DNA from 4 places in the Bacillus sp. 2175 genome. Region 1 is predicted to be linked to each of the others. Evidence: riboswitches for the same ligand, from Rfam matches in the RefSeq annotation. Region 1 holds a riboswitch; each other region holds the start of a gene.
The links. Region 1 has a riboswitch for S-adenosylmethionine ahead of ACXKY9_RS01005 (MetQ/NlpA family ABC transporter substrate-binding protein). Riboswitches for the same ligand answer to the same signal wherever they lie in the genome.

Region 1 (4,520 bases):
TACAAGGGAGGGACGTGCTTCTTTCACCATAACGTGCCAAATGATTTTTATAGTAGAAACGCCCATCGCTTGGTAGGCTTCAATGACACCGCGATCGACTTCTAGTAAAGCTGTCTCCATTAAACGTGCGATATAAGGGGCTGTGAAGACGACAAGCGGTACGATAACACCTTGCACGCCAATGGACGTTCCCATTAGAAACTTTGTAAAAGGTAAAATAAAGAATAATAGAATGATAAATGGAAGAGAGCGAATGATATTAATAATTGTATTAAGAATAGGATAGATGATTTTATTTTCACGCTGCCCACCAGGTCTCGTTAAAACAAGTGTGACGCCAAGTGGTAATGCAATAAGGATCGAGATGAGTAATGAGATAGATGTCATTTGAAAGGTTTGGATTGTGGCTTCCCATATGACTTTACCCCATTCATCCAAAAAGGACTTGTTTCCCATAATCTGTTCTACCTCCTTCTACGATGATTCCTTGCTCTTGTAAAAATGATAAAGCACGGTGGATTTCATTTTGTTCCCCTTGCATATGAACGACTAGTTTCCCATATGCTTCATGTTTTAACTGCGTAATATTACCGGATAAAATATTCGGATACACTTGGAAACGTTTTGTGGCAACGGCTAAGGCAGGTTCCCCTGAAGTAGTGCCAATAAATGAAAGTGTTACAATTTCTCCAGTACTTTGTAGTTCTTTCTGTACCTCTTTTGGAATTTTCGCTGCAAATGCGCTATTTACAAATTTCTTCGTGGTTACATGTTGTGGGTTTGTGAAAATATCTTTTACAGTCCCACTTTCGACTACAGATCCATGTTCCATAATAGTAACGCGGTCACATATACGCTGGATGACATTCATTTCATGTGTAATGAGTAAAATCGTAATTCCGATTTCTTCGTTAATCTTTAATAACAAATCAAGGATAGAATCGGTTGTTTCGGGATCTAATGCGCTCGTTGCTTCATCACTTAATAACACTTCAGGTTCATGTGATAGCGCACGAGCAATTGCAACACGCTGTTTTTGACCACCAGAAAGTTCGCTTGGATACGCATCTTTTCGATTAAAAAGATCGACAATGCGTAAATACTTTTCTACTCTTTTTTCAATTTCTGCTTTTGGAATGCCAGCAAGCCGTAACGGTAATGCGATATTTTCATAAACGGTAACAGTTTTAAGTAAATTGAATCCTTGGAAGATCATTCCGATTTTTTGTCTCGCTTTTGCTAGTTCTTTTGTCGATAACGTTGTTAAGTCTTGTTCGTTTACAATGATATTTCCTGTCGTTGGTTTTTCTAATAAATTTACACATCGAATCAATGTACTTTTACCAGCGCCACTATACCCAATGATTCCAAATATCTCGCCTTTTTCTACTTTAAGGGAAGTAGACTTAAGAGCCTCAACATTCCCTTTTTTTGTTGTAAATACTTTGGATATGTTTTTTAATTCAATCATTATCGTCAGCTCCTACCAAGATGGTAAAACTGAACCATCAAATTTTTTCTCGATAAACTCTTTTACTTCCTTAGACTGATAAGCTTTCTTTAATTTATTTACAACGGCATCATCTTTATTTTCAGTACGAACAACGACCCAGTTCACATATGGTGAATCTTTTCCTTCGCGGAAGATAGAATCTTTCGCTGGACTTAATTTTGCACCTAATGCAAAGTTTGTGTTAATTGCAGCTGCTTTCACTTCACTTAGTTGCGTTGGTAATTGAGATGCCTCTAATTCGACAATCTTTAATTTTTTTGGATTTTCAATTACATCTTTTGCAGTCGCTTTTTCTGTAGCCTTTGGATCAACTTTTAAAACCCCTGCTTTTTCAAATAATTTTAAAGCTCGAAGTTCATTTGTTGGGTCATTTGGTACAGCAATTGCATCGCCCTCTTTTAAGTCTTTTACATCTTTTATATCTTTAGAATATACGCCCATAGGGAATGTTACTGTTGAAAATACTTCAGCTAATTTCATATTGCGTTCAGCTTTAAATACATCTAAATACGATTTCGTTTGGTAACTATTTACATCAAGGCTTTTTTCATCTAATGATACGTTTGGCGCTACATAATCATTAAATACTTTTATATCAATTTCGAGACCATCTTTTGCTGCAACTTCTTTTACCTTTTCAAAAATTTGTTCATGTGGTCCACCTGTTACACCGACAGTAATCTTTTTCTCGTCTAATGCTTTTACCTCTTTATCTGAACTCACGCTACATGCGCCTAATAATAATACTGCTCCGCTTACAATGCTTAATAATACCTTTTTCATCTATAAATCCCCCTTCATATACGTTCCAAAATAAAAAGCACCTCCCAAAAATAAGAGAGGTGCCGAATAGACGAAATAGATTCCTCTCTTATCTTCCAAAACGAAAACTCGTTTTGCAGGAATTAGCACCTTAGCTTATACGTCATAAGCTCGGTTGCCGGGCATCATCGGGCCAGTCCCTCCGCCACTCTTGATAAGAGTATGTGTATGTAGTTTTGAATATGGTACTAATAGTAAATCGTACAAAAAGAATTGTCAATGATATTTTCGGAATATATTTTATTTTAAGATAATCGAAACATTCCCCTTTTTATGTCCTTTTTCTACATATATATGAGCTTCAGCAATTTCTTCTAATCGGTAAGTTCTATCAATAACAGGTTTTAGCTTTTCTGTTTCAGCTAGTTGTTTTAGCAGGTTCATATCTTCTTTACTGACCTTTGCCATCATTCCGTTCACAGATACATATTTTCCATTAGGCATTAATGCATCTGTACAAAGAGACTTTTTATATTTTCCAACTGCATCAAATATAATATCGTAGTGCTCGCCCCGCTTAGTAAAATCTTCTTTCATATAATCAATTACGTTGTCTGCCCCTAAAGTTGTTACTAAATCGAAATTCGAACTACTACAAATGGCTGTGACAGTCGCCCCGAAGTATTTAGCAAGTTGTATGGCAGCTGTCCCTACTGACCCAGAGGCGCCGTATATAAGTACTCGTTGCCCTTTTTTTATCTGTCCTTTTCTAAGGAAGTGCAATGCTGAAGTTCCGCCAAAAGGAATAACGGCAGCTTCTTCATATGTCACATTGGTAGGTTTTAATGCTATTAATCCACTTTCATGCACGCATGTGTATTCCGCATAACCACCAAGGTTTAGTTCTGTTAATGCAAAAACTTGATCTCCTTTTTTAAATTGTGTTACATCTGTTCCAATGTCTTCGATTTCACCGGATAACTCTACGCCAAGTATAGGTTTTCTCGGTTTTCTGAAACCTAATATGATCCGCATAGGAATCCAAAATAAGAGGGGGCTATTAAAGCCACGTATTCTACAATCTCCAGTCGATACACTTGTTGCGTGAATTTTAACTAACACTTCATTTTTTTTAGGTTTAGGCTTTTCTACATTTTGAAGCTGGAGAACATTAGGTGGTCCGTACTTTGTACAAATAATCGCTTTCATAATGACCTCCTGAAATGAGTTGTTATTATTTACATCATATTTAAACTTTTTCTCAAACATGTTGTTATATAGGAAATAAATTTAAAGATAAATATTACGAATTATATAGATTTCATAGGAAAAGAGATGATATTATTTTTGGGAAGGAGGGGACGTTATGAAAAAACTTATTTTAATTTCAAGTTTAGTACTTGCAGTCGGTCTAGGAGTAGGGTGTAGTAATGAGAAAACAAAAAAGACTGACGAACCGAAAAAAGAAGCTGTGCAGAAAGAAAAGGAATTAACAGCGAAGGATGTTTTTAATAAAGCGAATGAAGCTTTTAAAAACGAAGAAAATGTAACGATGACATATGATGTGGGAATAAAGGCTGAAGGAACAGAGATGAATGTAATAAAGGCTAAAATGCAACTAGAGCCGAAGAAAAAAAATTCTCGTTCTGAAATGAATGTTTCTGGTACAGAGGTTGTTGTTTATGATGTGGGTGGCAAAATTGCTGGTCAGTTGAAAAATCCTAATACGGGTGAAATTATGTCTGTACCAGAGGAACAATTGAATGCTAACGGAATGAACGCGACTCAAGGAATGGTAGATAATTTAGAGATTCCATCGGAAATTTTAAATAAAGTGAAGATGGAGAAAAGTGGAGATAATTATAAGCTGAAGTTTGCATTAAAAGGGCAAGAGACAGAGAGTATGCTAGCTAGTATGGATGAAAAGCAGAAAAAAATGCTACAAGGCCAAAATGCAAAGATAGAAGAAATAGATGGGGAATATATTATTACAAAAGATTTTAAATATGAATCAGCAAAGATAGATATGGTTATGAGTAGCAATGGTGAGGATAAAGCGCACATTATTACGGATGCAAAGTTTACATCGTATGATAAATTTGATCCAATACAATTGCCAGCAGCAAAGTAATCACTGTCAAGAGAGGTACCTGAAAGAAAGGGTATCTCTTTTTGTTGCTAATAAGGAGAGTGTCCTTTGAAAAAAAGAAAGATAGCAGTGGTCATTGTCGCATATACGGTTTTG
Region 2 (4,520 bases), 1.6 Mb from region 1:
GTTAGGGGTGCTATTTGAAAGTGAAATTACATCATGTGCTTTATAACCACGGCGTGCTGAAACATCAGCGATTTCTTTTGAAAACACAGCTAATATTTCAGCTTTGTTTTCATCTGTTAACGAATAATTTTCATTTAAATGAGTAGGAAGTTTAGAAATATTCCATTTCTCATATAAAACGCCTTCCTCTTGTAGAAATTTAGATACTTCCACTTCATTTTCAATACGAGTATTTACTTCATGAATACGAATTTGCGCCATTAGAAACGCCTCCTTGAATTGATAATAGTTTTATATGAAATTGGAATAAAAACTCATAAGCTTCTAATCTCTTCTTTGCATCAAAGCTATCTCGGCCCCATACAGTAATACCGTGGTTACGGATTAATACTGCACCCGAATCTCCTTGTATATGCTTTCGGAAGTTTTCTCCAAGCGTTGGGATATGGGCATGGTTTTCAATAATAGGAATTTGAATTGTTGCACCTTCTTCCCAAATATCGAGTGCTTTAATAATTTCTTGATTTTGAAGGGTGACTGCATCACTATATAAATTTGTGATGACATTATTATCAGTTGTATGAACATGAAGTACGCACCCGGCATTCGTATTGTTATAAATGTGTGTATGCAATATTGTTTCTGCTGAAGGGCGTAATTCAGTCTCTAAAACGGGAACTCCTACATGATCTACTAATAGAAAATCATCTGGAGTGGTTTTTGTTTTATCTTTACCGCTTGCTGTAATAAGAAAAGTAAGTGGTTCATGGCTAACCTTTATAGAAATATTACCACTTGTTGCTGGAAACCAATTTCGTGTTGTTAACTCTTTTTTTAACTCGCTTAAGTCATACCATTGACGAAAAAGTTGTTTCATGCCTTCACCTCCAACAAAAGTTTTAATTCAGCTTGCACATCTTGAAATGTTTCAAACGGTGTATAAGCAATATGATTTTCTTCACACTTTGTAATAAGAAAATCGCGAGCGAATACTTTATCAGCTTGTTTCGCGGCTTGTAAATCAGTAATAGAATCTCCAATTACAATATGAAAGTCATTTGTATCACTTAATTTACGGATTAATGATGATTTACATAATCCGCAATGATTTTGACAATGATCATCACAAGAATGAGGCCATTTAACTGTAATAAACTCTGCTGAAAAGTCTGTTTCATTACAATAAATTTGCTCTTTTGGAATGATTCCTTGTAAGAGTGGATAGACGAAGAAATCCATTCCACCTGATATCACGTAAAAAGAAATGTTATTTTCCTTTACGAATTGTATAAACTCATGAAAACCACTACGGATTTCAGCAGTTTCTATTAAAAATTGAATAATATCATCGTGCAGATTAGTAGGTATTAATTGAAATAATCGAGAAACACCTTCTTGAATGGATAGTTCTTGTGATAAAATTTTATTCTTTACTTCTTCGGCTTCTGGTGGTGCGAATTTTTCCATAATGGACATAATGTTATCATTATTTGTAATCGTGCCATCGAAATCACAAAATACTTGAATACTCATAATTTCACCTCATAAGAGGGATTTCCCCATATTTGTAGTGCACTATGCAAATTTATGTCGTCTACTTCATGGAGTGGTTTATTTTGCAAAGTAGCATCAATTGCAGTACGGAAAGCTTTACCGCCGCCTTGCGCTCCATTTGGATGTCCGTGTATCCCGCCGCCAGCATTAATAACAACATCTTTACCGAAATCTCGTACAATAAAGGGAACGAAACCAGGATGAATACCAGCAGACGGAACAGAAAAGCTCTTCTTGAAAAATGCATCGTCTTCAGTTAAATATTTTGAGATAGCAAGAGCCTCCTCTTTTTCTAGCGCAACACTTCCGTATGGAGATGGGAATAATGAAAAGTCAGCCCCAGCATAACGTAGTAGCTTTCCAAGTAATAATGGTGATGAAACTCCATATAACTTGGATGCTGAATAAGCACCACTTACAGCAGGATGTGCCATAATAGGAACTGGGATTTCATCATCTTCTGCAAGTGATTGTAGTACATCTAGTCCGTAAGCAAATACGTTAAATAATAGAATATCAGCTCCAGCTTGCACTGCACGTTTAGCATTTTCTTTTAAATCAAAAGTTCGTCCTGTTAAATTTAAGGCATATAACGTTTTATGACCGTATGTTTCGTAGACAGATTGTAAAACTTCTTTTCCAGATACAATGCGTTTCGTAAGTGGTGTTAATGCATTTTCAAATAATATTTCATCATCTTTTACTATATCTACACCACCAATTGCTTGATCGCGTAATTGTGTTTTTAAATACCCAATGTTTCGTCCAATCATTCCTTTAAAAATACTCATTAAAAGGGGACGATCATGCACTTGTAAAAGATTTCGAATACCATCTATCCCGAATTTTGGACCAGGAAAATGTTTTTTTAACTCGTCTGAAAAAGTTAAGTCAATTAGTTTTACTTCGCCATCAAGTGATAGCTTTCCAAATGTAGTCGTTAAAATCGCTGGTAAATCTGGACTGAAGTTTAATAGCGGATATTCGATTTTAATAATTCCGCGTTTTACTTTTTTACGTAAATACGAATTGGTATATTCATGTTCAGCTAATTCCTCAACATGAATGACGTTGCCTTTATGCTGCTTTAATTGTTCTTGCAATAAGTGTGGCAAATGAGTCCAAGAGCCAATTGTTAAACCGAGTGCAATTTGCTCAGCTTTTTTTTCTAAGTTATGTGAATCATCATGGATTAAATACGTCGCTATAATTCCGCTCATTGTTATAACCTCCTAGTTAAATAAAAAAACCTCTCAGCTAAGGAGAGGTTTTTTTACAACCAGCTCCTTATCTGTCAGCGTAATGCTGCGAGAATTAGCACCGTGTCTACAATTGTAGATCGGTTGCCGGGTTTCGTCGGGCTCGTCCCTCCACCTGCTCTTGATAAGAAGTATTTAGAAATGTTTAAATTTTTAAGATAACTGAATTTTGTCAGATATTTTTCGTGTTGTCAATTACTTTTTGAAAAAATTTAATTTATCAATTCGATTAATGGCTTCCCGTAATCTATCTTCTGCATGCAAGAGACCAACACGGACATACCCTTCCCCATGCTTACCAAATCCAACACCAGGAGCAACTGCGACATGTGCTTTTTCTAGTAAAATATCAGAAAATTGCTCAGAGGTATATCCTTTTGGAACGGGAAGCCATGCAAAGAATGATCCTTTTGGAATGTCTACATTCCAACCAATTGAGTGACAGGCTGAAATAAGAGCGTTTCTTCGAGATTCGTAACTATTTACAAGGTCTATTACGCAAGACTGTGAACTTAATAGCGCTTCTCGAGCAGCATCTTGAACTGCACCGAATATACTAACATACATATGATCTTGTAATAGGTTAATTGTTTCAATCACACTTTCATTCCCTACAGCAAAAGCGATGCGCCAGCCAGCCATATTGAAAGTTTTTGATAATGTGTAAATTTCAATTCCTATATCTTTCGCACCATCTGCTTGCAAGAAACTAACAGGTTTTTGACCATCAAATCCGATAGCGCCATAAGCAAAATCGTGAACAACTAATATATTATGTTTATTAGCAAAGTGAATGGTTGCATCAAAAAAATCTTTTGATGCAGTAGCACCGGTAGGATTATTTGGATAGTTTAAAAACATTAATTTTGCACGCTCTGCAATAGAGTCATCAATGTTTGTATAATCTGGTAAAAAGTTATTTTCTGCAATAAGCGGCATTGTTTCAAAGTGTGCTTTTGCTAAAGCAACCCCGGATAAATAATCTGGATAACCTGGATCCGGAACGAGAATCGTATCACCAGGATTTGTAAAACAAATCGGTAATTCTACTAGTCCAGCCTTCCCGCCAAACAAAATAGCAACTTCAGTTTTTGGGTTTAATTCGACGCCGTATTCACGTTTATAGAATGTAGCCACGGCTTCCTTTAAGCTTTCATGTCCGCGAAATGGCGGATATTTATGATGAATGGTCTTTTCGGCAGCATCTTGTAAAGCTTTTACGATATGCTGCGGTGTTGGTTGATCTGGATTACCTTGACCTAGATTAATAACATCGTGACCAGCTGCAACGACTTTGTTAACTTTTGCAACAAGTGAAGCGAAAAATTGTGTTGGCAATGATGTTACTATCTCAGAAGGTTGAAATAATTTCATACTTTCCACCTCTTTTGAAAGTTGTTACAATTCTAGTGACAAATGATATAATCTTTCCAGTATTTTGTAAAGAAAAAAATAAGAATGGGGCTGAAAAAATGAAAGTCGCATGTATTCAAATGGATATTGTTTTTGGAGATGTAGAAAAAAATATTGAGAATGCTAAAAATAAAATAAGCGAAGCTATGAAGGAAAGGCCAGATGTTATCGTCTTACCAGAACTATGGACAACAGGATATGATTTAACGAGACTTTCTGAAATTGCAGATAGGGATGGAGTGGAAACGAAAGAAAAGTTAATAGAATGGGCGAAGCAATATGATATACATATTG
Region 3 (4,520 bases), 2.6 Mb from region 1:
CTAAATATTTTAGTGGTTAATTTTCCAGCAGAGGGACATGTAAATCCTACATTAAATTTAGTAAAAGCCTTTACTGAACGAGGAGATAATGTACATTATATTACAACGGCAAACTTTAAGGATAGAATTGAAGATTTAGGAGCTACTGTACATACTCATCCGGATCTATTAAAAGAGATTTCTATTGATGCTGAAACCTCATCTGGGTTAAATGCTTTTTTTCATGTGCATGTTCAAACTTCTTTATATATATTAGAAATTACGAAACAATTATGTGAAAGTATAAATTTTGATTTCGTAATTTATGATATATTTGGCGCAGGAGAGTTAGTAAAAGAGTATTTACAAGTTCCAAGTGTAGTGTCCTCACCTATATTTTTAATTCCGCCAGAATTTTTGAAGACATTACCTTTTCATCCAAATGCAGATATGCCATTCCAACCAGAGGAAATCTCTGAAAAATTACTAAATCAGATGGAACATAAATTTGGAGTAAAACCAAAGAATAATCTTCAATTTATGAATAATAAGGGTGATGTTTGTCTCGTATACACAAGTCGCTATTTCCAACCTAATAACGAATCGTTCGGAGAAAATAACATTTTTATTGGACCGAGTATTTCAAAGCGTAAAACAAATATAAAGTTTCCACTGGAATCACTTAAAGAAAAGAAAGTTATTTATATTTCAATGGGAACACTGCTTGAAGGACTCGAACCATTCTTTAATACTTGTATTGATACTTTTTCAGATTTTGATGGGATAGTTGTAATGGCAATTGGTGATAGAAATGATATTTCTAAAATTAAGAAAGCACCAGATAATTTTATAATTGCTCCATACGTACCTCAATCAGAAATATTAAATGAAGCAGATGTTTTTATTACACATGGTGGTATGAATAGCGTACACGATGCCATTCATTATAATGTCCCATTTGTAATAATACCGCATGATAAAGACCAGCCAATGATAGCGCAAAGATTAACTGAGCTTGAAGCGGCACATAGACTATTGAAAGAACATGTTAATGTGCACACTTTAAAAGAGGCCGTAACAGATGTTCTTTCAAATGAAAAGTATAAACATGGTATAAGAAAACTTAATGATAGCTTTTTAAAATGTGGTGGTTCAAAAGAAGCAATTGCAGTTATTGAATCTCTTTTAAATAAAGTAAAATTTTAATCAGTAGGGATTTTACTACCCATAAATAGCGGGATAAATAGTCGTAACTGTATACAAGCATAGAGGTTCTCACCTTTATGCTTGTATATTCTTATCCAGCAAATTGCACAGCAGTATTTGCGTGTAAAAAAGCAGTATCAAAAACGGGAACAGTAAGATCATTTTGGGAGATAAGTAAAGGTATTTCAGTACAGCCTAATAATATACCTTCAGCGCCGTTTTGAATTAATGATTTTGTAATTTGTAATAACTTTTCTTTAGATGTTTCTGAAATGATCCCTCTACTTAATTCATCTAATATGACATGGTGGATAAAGGTTCTTTCCTCTTCATTTGGGATAATTGTCTCAATGTTATATTTCGCTAATCGTGATTTATAGAAATCTTGCTCCATCGTTTGTTTTGTTCCTAATAGTCCGATACGTTTTATACTCTGTTCTACCATTTCTTTAGCACTTACATCACCAATGTGAAGAAGCGGGATAGATATTGCTTGTTCTACTTCTTCGGCAAATAGATGTACGGTATTTGAACACATTAATAAACATTCAGCCCCAGATTTTTCAACTTTCTTTGCAACTGTAACTAGTTCATTTTTCACTTCTTCATATTGATGGTTTTGTAATAAAGTAGTTACTTCACCAAAGTCCATACTATATAAAACTAACTTTGCATTTTGATCGTATTGAGAGAGTGTAAGTGTATTAATATGTTTATAGTATAATGATGTAGATTCCCAACTTAATCCTCCAATCAAACCAATAACTTTCATAATGCATTCCTCCCGAAACGATTTTGAATTTATTATTTCACAATTCCGATAAGAATACAATGATTTAAATGATCTATTTAATAAAAAATAAAAATAGTGAGAAAAGTATTGAAATTTATACTTTTTAGTGCCATAATACGAATTACAAATTAATACTTATCCAGAGAGGTGGAGGGAACGGCCCTAAGAAACCTCAGCAACCCCTATGCAATTTTATAGGAAGGTGCTAATTCCGCAGAGGACACGATGTGTTTTTTGAAAGATAAGAGGATTCTTGAATGTGAAAGAAAATGACCTCTTATGTAAGAGGTCATTTTTTTGTTGTATAGAAAGGGAGTGTCGATGCATAATTCATTTTTAAATTAAATATAGAGTAATAAAAGTTGACTAATATGAGAGGGGAATTGTCATGAACAAATTATCAACAAAGTTAGTAGTAGCAATCGGTATTGGAGCAGCATTATACGGGATATTAGGACTTTGGGGATTTTCCATTGCACCGAATACATTTATTAAACCAGCATTAGCTATATTAACTGTTTTTGGAGCATTATTTGGTCCAGTGGCAGGACTGTTAATCGGACTTATCGGTCATACCGTAACAGATACGATTGCTGGCTGGGGTATTTGGTGGGGCTGGGTTATTAGTTCAGGTATTATTGGTTTTTCAATGGGGCTTATTCAAAAAAGAGTTGGTTTTAGTGTGAAAAACGGGTCATTTAACAAGGGGGATATTTCTTATTTAGCAATTACTGGGCTAGTTGGTATTGTCATTGCTATTATATTTGCTGGGGCATTCGATATTATTGTGATGGGAGAACCATTTGACAAAATTGTTATACAAGTATTAGGAGCAACAATTTCCGATGTCATCGTTTTCTTAGTACTTGGATTGCCACTTACAATTGGTTTGGCGAAATCCAATAAGAAACATACACATTTAAAAATTGAAAAGTAGGGATGTTAACATGCAACCAATTATTTCGTTTGAACAATTCACCTTTCAATATGGGCATGCTGTGCAGCCTACTTTAAGTGATATTACCTTTCATATATACCCTGGGGAAAAAGTGCTAATTGCTGGACGAAGTGGCTCAGGAAAGTCGACATTAGCTCATTGTATAAATGGGCTAATCCCATTTTCTTACGAAGGGAATAGTACAGGTAACGTTTTAATTGCCGGTAAAGATCCGAGGGAAGGAAGTATTTTTGAACAAAGTAAACAGGTAGGAACAATTTTGCAAGATCAAGATGCTCAATTTATTGGTCTGACAGTAGAGGAAGATGTAGCTTTTTATTTAGAAAATGAATGTGTAAAGCAAGATGACATGAAAAAGATTGTTTCGGACTCATTAAGAAAGGTGAAGATGCATACGTTTCATAAACAAAGTCCATATGAATTATCAGGAGGTCAAAAGCAAACAGTTTCTCTAGCGGGTTTATTAACAACAAATGCGGATATATTATTGTTCGATGAACCGTTAGCTAATTTAGATCCACTAAGCGCCTTACATACGATAAAACTTATGAAAGATATACATGAACAATATAATAAAACGATTGTTATTATCGAACATAGAATAGAAGAAATTTTAAACCTGGATTTAGACAAAGTTATATTAATTGATGAAGGTAAAGTCATTGCGATAGGAACACCAAAAGAAATCTTAGCGTCAAATATATTACCACGTATCGGCTTAAGAGAGCCTATTTACATCGAAGCATTAAAGAGATTACATTTTGATAGTAATAATGACGTAATATATCCAATGGAAAACCTTCAAAAAGAAAAGGTAAGCAACGTTATAAAAGAGTGGATGGAGAAACAAGTCATATTAAAAGGGAATACTAAAAACAAGGAATTACTTAAAGTGGAGAATTTATCATTTTCATACTCTAATAAACAAAAAGTATTAGAAAATGTAAACCTTTCAATATATGAAGGAGAAATTGTGGCACTGTTAGGACATAATGGAGCAGGGAAATCAACATTAGCTCATAGTCTTATAGGCATAAACAAAATGAAAAATGGGAAAATCTTGTTAAAAGGTGAAGATATTAGTTCTTGGTCTATTCGTAAACGTGGGGAAATCATATCTTACGTGATGCAAAATCCAAATCATATGATTACACAGCCTACTGTTTTTGAAGAAGTTTCATTTACATTAACATTACATAATTTTTCTAAGGAAGAAATTAAGAATAGAGTAGAAGGAACTTTAAAAATTTGTGGTTTATATCCATTTCGTAATTGGCCAATTCAAGCACTAAGCTATGGGCAAAAAAAGAGATTAACAATCGCATCTGTATTAACAACAAATCCTAAACTTATCATATTAGATGAACCGACAGCGGGACAAGATTATTATCACTATAAACAATTTATGTCTTTTATTAAAAACCTAGCTAAAAAGGGAATTTCATTTGTTTTTATCACTCACGATATGAATCTCGCGCTAGAATATACAGACCGTGCAGTAGTTCTACATGAAGGGAAAATTATTGCGGATAATACAGTGTTTGATGTATTAGGCGATCAAGAAACGTTACAAAGAGCCAACTT
Region 4 (4,520 bases), 950 kb from region 1:
AAATTTACATCGCCTTTCTTTACGAGTATTTTCTTTTAACGATAGAGCAGTTAAATTATATAAATCACTTGGTTTTCAACATGAAGGAACTTGTAAAGAAGCTATATTCCGCAACGGCACTTGGCATGACATTGAACTCTTCGCTTTATTCCAACGTAATTATAAATAAAAAAAGCTTTGCGCTCACCGCGCAAAGCTTTTTTTCATATATTATAGACCAGCTTGCTCTTTTAAAGCTGCAGCTTTGTCTGTACGTTCCCATGATAGATCTACATCAGTACGTCCGAAGTGGCCGTAAGCTGCTGTTTGTTTGTAAATTGGGCGACGTAAGTCTAACATTTTAATAATACCAGCCGGGCGAAGATCGAAGTTGTTACGAACTAGTTCTACTAGTACGTCTTCAGATACTTTACCAGTGCCGAATGTATCAACTGAAATTGATACTGGTTGTGCTACACCGATTGCGTATGCAAGTTGTACTTCTGCTTTTTCAGCAAGACCAGCTGCTACGATGTTTTTCGCAACATAACGAGCTGCATATGCTGCAGAACGGTCAACTTTCGTTGCATCTTTACCAGAGAATGCACCGCCACCGTGGCGAGCGTATCCACCGTAAGTATCAACGATGATTTTACGTCCTGTTAAACCAGCATCACCTTGTGGTCCACCAATTACGAAGCGGCCAGTTGGATTAATGAAGAATTTCGTTTCTCCATCCATTAATTCTGCTGGTACTACAGCTTTAATTACGTGCTCTTTTAAGTCGCGATCGATTTCTTCCCATGTAACATCTGGATGATGTTGTGTAGAAATTACGATAGTATCAACACGTACTGGTTTACCATTTTCATCATACTCAACTGTAACTTGCGTTTTTCCATCTGGACGTAAGTATGATAATGTATCATCTTTACGTACTTCAGTTAAACGGCGAGCTAATTTGTGAGCAAGCGAGATTGGAAGTGGCATTAATTCTTGTGTTTCATTACATGCAAAACCAAACATTAAACCTTGGTCTCCTGCACCAATTGCCTCAATCTCAGCGTCAGTCATTTGACCTTCGCGTGCTTCTAGCGCTTGGTCAACACCCATAGCGATGTCAGCAGACTGCTCATCGATAGATGTTAAAACAGCACAAGTTTCTGCATCGAATCCGTATTTTGCGCGTGTGTAACCAATGCCTTGAATTGTTTCACGAACGATTTTCGGAATATCTACGTAAGTAGAAGTCGTAATTTCCCCCGCTACCAATACTAAACCAGTTGTTACAGTTGTTTCACAAGCTACACGTGCATTTGCGTCTTTTGATAAGATCGCATCTAAAATTGAATCAGAAATTTGGTCACAAATTTTATCTGGATGTCCTTCAGTTACAGACTCAGATGTGAACAGATGACGTTTTTTTGTCATGTGGTAAACCTCCCTACAGTAATTGTATATATTGTACGGAACTCATCCTTAATTTGCCACAAACTGCGACATACATTTATTCTCCCACACAAGCATACAGAAAAACCTTTCCTACTTTACATAGAGGAAAGGTTTAATTTGCTACTTGCATACTGCTTTTTGCCCTTCGCTCTTATCGTTCGAGACCTGTAGCCTCGCACAGGTTTTAGCACCTATTCACCTGCATTTATCAATACAAGTGAGGTTGCTGGGCTTCATCGGGCCTGTCCCTCCGCCAGCTCGGGATAAGAGAGTATCCGTCCCAACCTATACTAAAGAAATGATATTCATTTGTCAATTAATATTCACATTTTCCTGAAAGTTTTTCTCAATACGCCTGAAATGAAATATTAATAAGGAAATAATGCATTCACACAAACAAAAAGAAATAAATAGTATACATTATTTATATAATTGTGTTATACTCTTGTTGGGGATTACGAGAAATATTTCATTAAATGAAAAGGATGGTATATAAATATGAGTACTGTGAATGTCCAAATTGGTTTACACGAATTATTGAACGGAAGCAATGCACAGATTCAACTAAGTGTTCCGCAATTAGTGGAAAAAGTATTAATGCGAAATGAAGGGAAATTAACTTCTACTGGTGCCGTTTCTGCTTCAACAGGAAAATATACAGGACGTTCTCCTAAAGATAAATTTATTGTGAAAGAAGCATCGGTTGCTGACAAAATTGCTTGGGGAGCTGTGAACCAACCGATTTCTGAAGAACATTTTAATAAATTATATACTAAAGTTTTAGAATACTTAAAAGAAAAAGAAGAGTTATTCGTCTTCAAAGGATTTGCAGGCGCTGACCGCAATTACCGCCTACCAATTCAAGTTATTAACGAATATGCATGGCACAATTTATTTGTACATCAATTATTCATTCGTCCAACTGAAGAAGAATTAACGACTCATGAATCAGAGTTCACAATTGTTTCTGCACCGAATTTCAAAGCTGATCCAGCTGTTGACGGTACAAACTCTGAAGCATTCATTATGGTTTCATTCGAAAAACGCATCGTATTAATTGGTGGTACAGAATACGCTGGAGAAATGAAAAAATCAATCTTCTCTATTATGAACTTCTTATTACCTGAACAAGATATTCTTTCTATGCACTGTTCTGCAAACGTAGGTGAAGAAGGCGATGTAGCATTATTCTTCGGTTTATCTGGAACAGGTAAAACAACATTATCTGCTGATCCAAACCGTAAATTAATTGGTGATGATGAGCACGGTTGGTCTGATAACGGTGTATTCAATATTGAAGGCGGTTGCTACGCGAAATGTGTAAACCTTTCTCACGAGAAAGAACCACAAATTTTCGATGCAATCACATTTGGATCTGTTTTAGAAAACGTTATCATTAATGACCAAACGCGTATCGCAGACTATAACGATACTACTTTAACAGAAAATACTCGTGCTGCATACCCTATGCATGCGATCGACAATATCGTACTGCCAAGTGTTGCTGGACACCCAAATACAATCATTTTCTTAACTGCTGATGCATCTGGCGTATTGCCTCCAATCAGTAAGTTATCAAAAGAACAAGCTATGTATCATTTCTTAAGTGGTTACACTAGTAAACTAGCAGGAACAGAGCGCGGTGTTACATCTCCGCAAGCAACATTCTCAACTTGCTTCGGTTCACCATTCTTACCACTTGATGCATCTCGCTATGCTGAAATGCTTGGTGAAAAAATTGAGAAACACGATGCGAAAGTATTCTTAGTAAACACTGGCTGGACTGGTGGCGAATACGGCGTTGGTAAACGTATGAACTTAGGTTACACTCGTGCAATGATTCAAGCTGCATTAAACGGTGAACTTGCGAAAACTGAAACAGCTAAACATGACATCTTCGGTCTTGAAGTTCCACTTCACGTACCAGGTGTACCTGACGAAGTGTTAATGCCTGAACAAACTTGGGCTGATAAAGCTGCTTACAAAGCAAAAGCAATCGAACTTGCAAATGAATTCAAAGCTAACTTCAAAAAGTTCGACAGCGTATCTGAAGACATTATTAACTTAGGCGGTCCAATCGCTTAAATTAAAACTTTCTGTTGGAATAACCCTTTACTCATATGAATAAGTGTCGTGTAACCGTAAAGTTTCGCGTACTCACCGACAAAACCCAATGCGGCTTAACGGTTACACACACTTACATAAAAAAGAAGCTTACGTGAAAACGTAAGCTTCTTTCTATATCTTATATAAAGTGAAACGCTAATCTCTTCATCTATGACCTAGATTATAAAATTACAGCTTCGAATATATACATTATATCCCTACTGGGTTTCACATCGTATGGGGCTAAAAAAGGCCCTGACCGCTTCTATCCGTGGCTGGATCATCTATTCCATCTAAAAAGAAGTCTTTTATCTTTTTTAGCTCTTTGTTAGTTCTTTCTCATCTTTCATGCTATAGTATCCTAAATTAACAACAATTAAGAAATACCCACCCAAAATCCCTACTGCAAATGCCCACATAACCATGTGGTGCTCAATTTCGTACATAATAATAGCACCCAAAATTGCAGCTGCAAAACGGTTAAACATACCGAGTGTCGGTGCTTTCGTCTTCTTTACAATACTATCTCCAAGCTTCTCAATTCGTCTCCCTAAAAGCCAAACGCAATACATACTTACAATAAGCCCAATTCCAGCACCTAGAAAATGAGCTGAAAACGGCGTTAACATCCAGCCTAGTAAAAGAAAACCTAGTAAATAATACGATTGAATTTTAAACGATCTTAATGACATACTAATCATGCTGTTCTCCTCTTCAGTAATTTTTATCTATCCAACAAAAAATTTCTTTCAAATTCATATTCCTTACATCCATTTCACTCAAATTAAAAACAACATAAACAGTATGTTTATGTTGTTTAAATATTTTTAGGAAATAATATTATACAAGATTTAAAACATCATATTCTCATATTTTGTGACGGTTTTTCAAACTTTTTTCGTCCATTTATGAAAAAAATGATATCAATCTATGAACATACGGATATGATGTAATAAGCACACAAATAAAGGGGGCGTCTAATG

Region 2: linked by a shared signal. The riboswitch ahead of mtnW (2,3-diketo-5-methylthiopentyl-1-phosphate enolase) and the one ahead of ACXKY9_RS01005 (MetQ/NlpA family ABC transporter substrate-binding protein) in region 1 are both predicted to bind S-adenosylmethionine.
Region 3: linked by a shared signal. The riboswitch ahead of ACXKY9_RS14930 (ECF-type riboflavin transporter substrate-binding protein) and the one ahead of ACXKY9_RS01005 (MetQ/NlpA family ABC transporter substrate-binding protein) in region 1 are both predicted to bind S-adenosylmethionine.
Region 4: linked by a shared signal. The riboswitch ahead of metK (methionine adenosyltransferase) and the one ahead of ACXKY9_RS01005 (MetQ/NlpA family ABC transporter substrate-binding protein) in region 1 are both predicted to bind S-adenosylmethionine.

What each region holds. Positions count from the first base shown of each region.
Region 1 covers NZ_CM173819.1:169,966-174,485, forward strand. The annotation lists gene ACXKY9_RS00995 (methionine ABC transporter permease) at 1-456, opposite strand, end outside; gene ACXKY9_RS01000 (methionine ABC transporter ATP-binding protein) at 431-1,471, opposite strand; gene ACXKY9_RS01005 (MetQ/NlpA family ABC transporter substrate-binding protein) at 1,484-2,296, opposite strand; SAM riboswitch class I at 2,382-2,496, opposite strand; gene ACXKY9_RS01010 (NAD(P)-dependent alcohol dehydrogenase) at 2,576-3,484, opposite strand; gene ACXKY9_RS01015 (DUF6612 family protein) at 3,642-4,406, shown strand; gene ACXKY9_RS01020 (FAD-binding oxidoreductase) at 4,473-4,520, shown strand, end outside.
Region 2 covers NZ_CM173819.1:3,818,859-3,823,378, reverse strand. The annotation lists gene ACXKY9_RS19670 (1,2-dihydroxy-3-keto-5-methylthiopentene dioxygenase) at 1-261, opposite strand, end outside; gene ACXKY9_RS19665 (methylthioribulose 1-phosphate dehydratase) at 239-877, opposite strand; gene ACXKY9_RS19660 (2-hydroxy-3-keto-5-methylthiopentenyl-1-phosphate phosphatase) at 874-1,533, opposite strand; gene mtnW (2,3-diketo-5-methylthiopentyl-1-phosphate enolase) at 1,530-2,774, opposite strand; SAM riboswitch class I at 2,839-2,944, opposite strand; gene ACXKY9_RS19650 (pyridoxal phosphate-dependent aminotransferase) at 3,009-4,187, opposite strand; gene ACXKY9_RS19645 (carbon-nitrogen family hydrolase) at 4,202-4,520, shown strand, end outside.
Region 3 covers NZ_CM173819.1:2,858,346-2,862,865, reverse strand. The annotation lists gene ACXKY9_RS14940 (macrolide family glycosyltransferase) at 1-1,185, shown strand, start outside; gene ACXKY9_RS14935 (aspartate/glutamate racemase family protein) at 1,277-1,957, opposite strand; SAM riboswitch class I at 2,111-2,226, shown strand; gene ACXKY9_RS14930 (ECF-type riboflavin transporter substrate-binding protein) at 2,367-2,915, shown strand; gene ACXKY9_RS14925 (ABC transporter ATP-binding protein) at 2,926-4,520, shown strand, end outside.
Region 4 covers NZ_CM173819.1:4,490,613-4,495,132, forward strand. The annotation lists gene ACXKY9_RS23290 (GNAT family N-acetyltransferase) at 1-169, shown strand, start outside; gene metK (methionine adenosyltransferase) at 211-1,410, opposite strand; SAM riboswitch class I at 1,580-1,701, opposite strand; gene pckA (phosphoenolpyruvate carboxykinase (ATP)) at 1,930-3,516, shown strand; gene ACXKY9_RS23305 (ATP synthase subunit I) at 3,855-4,238, opposite strand; gene ACXKY9_RS23310 (hypothetical protein) at 4,518-4,520, shown strand, end outside.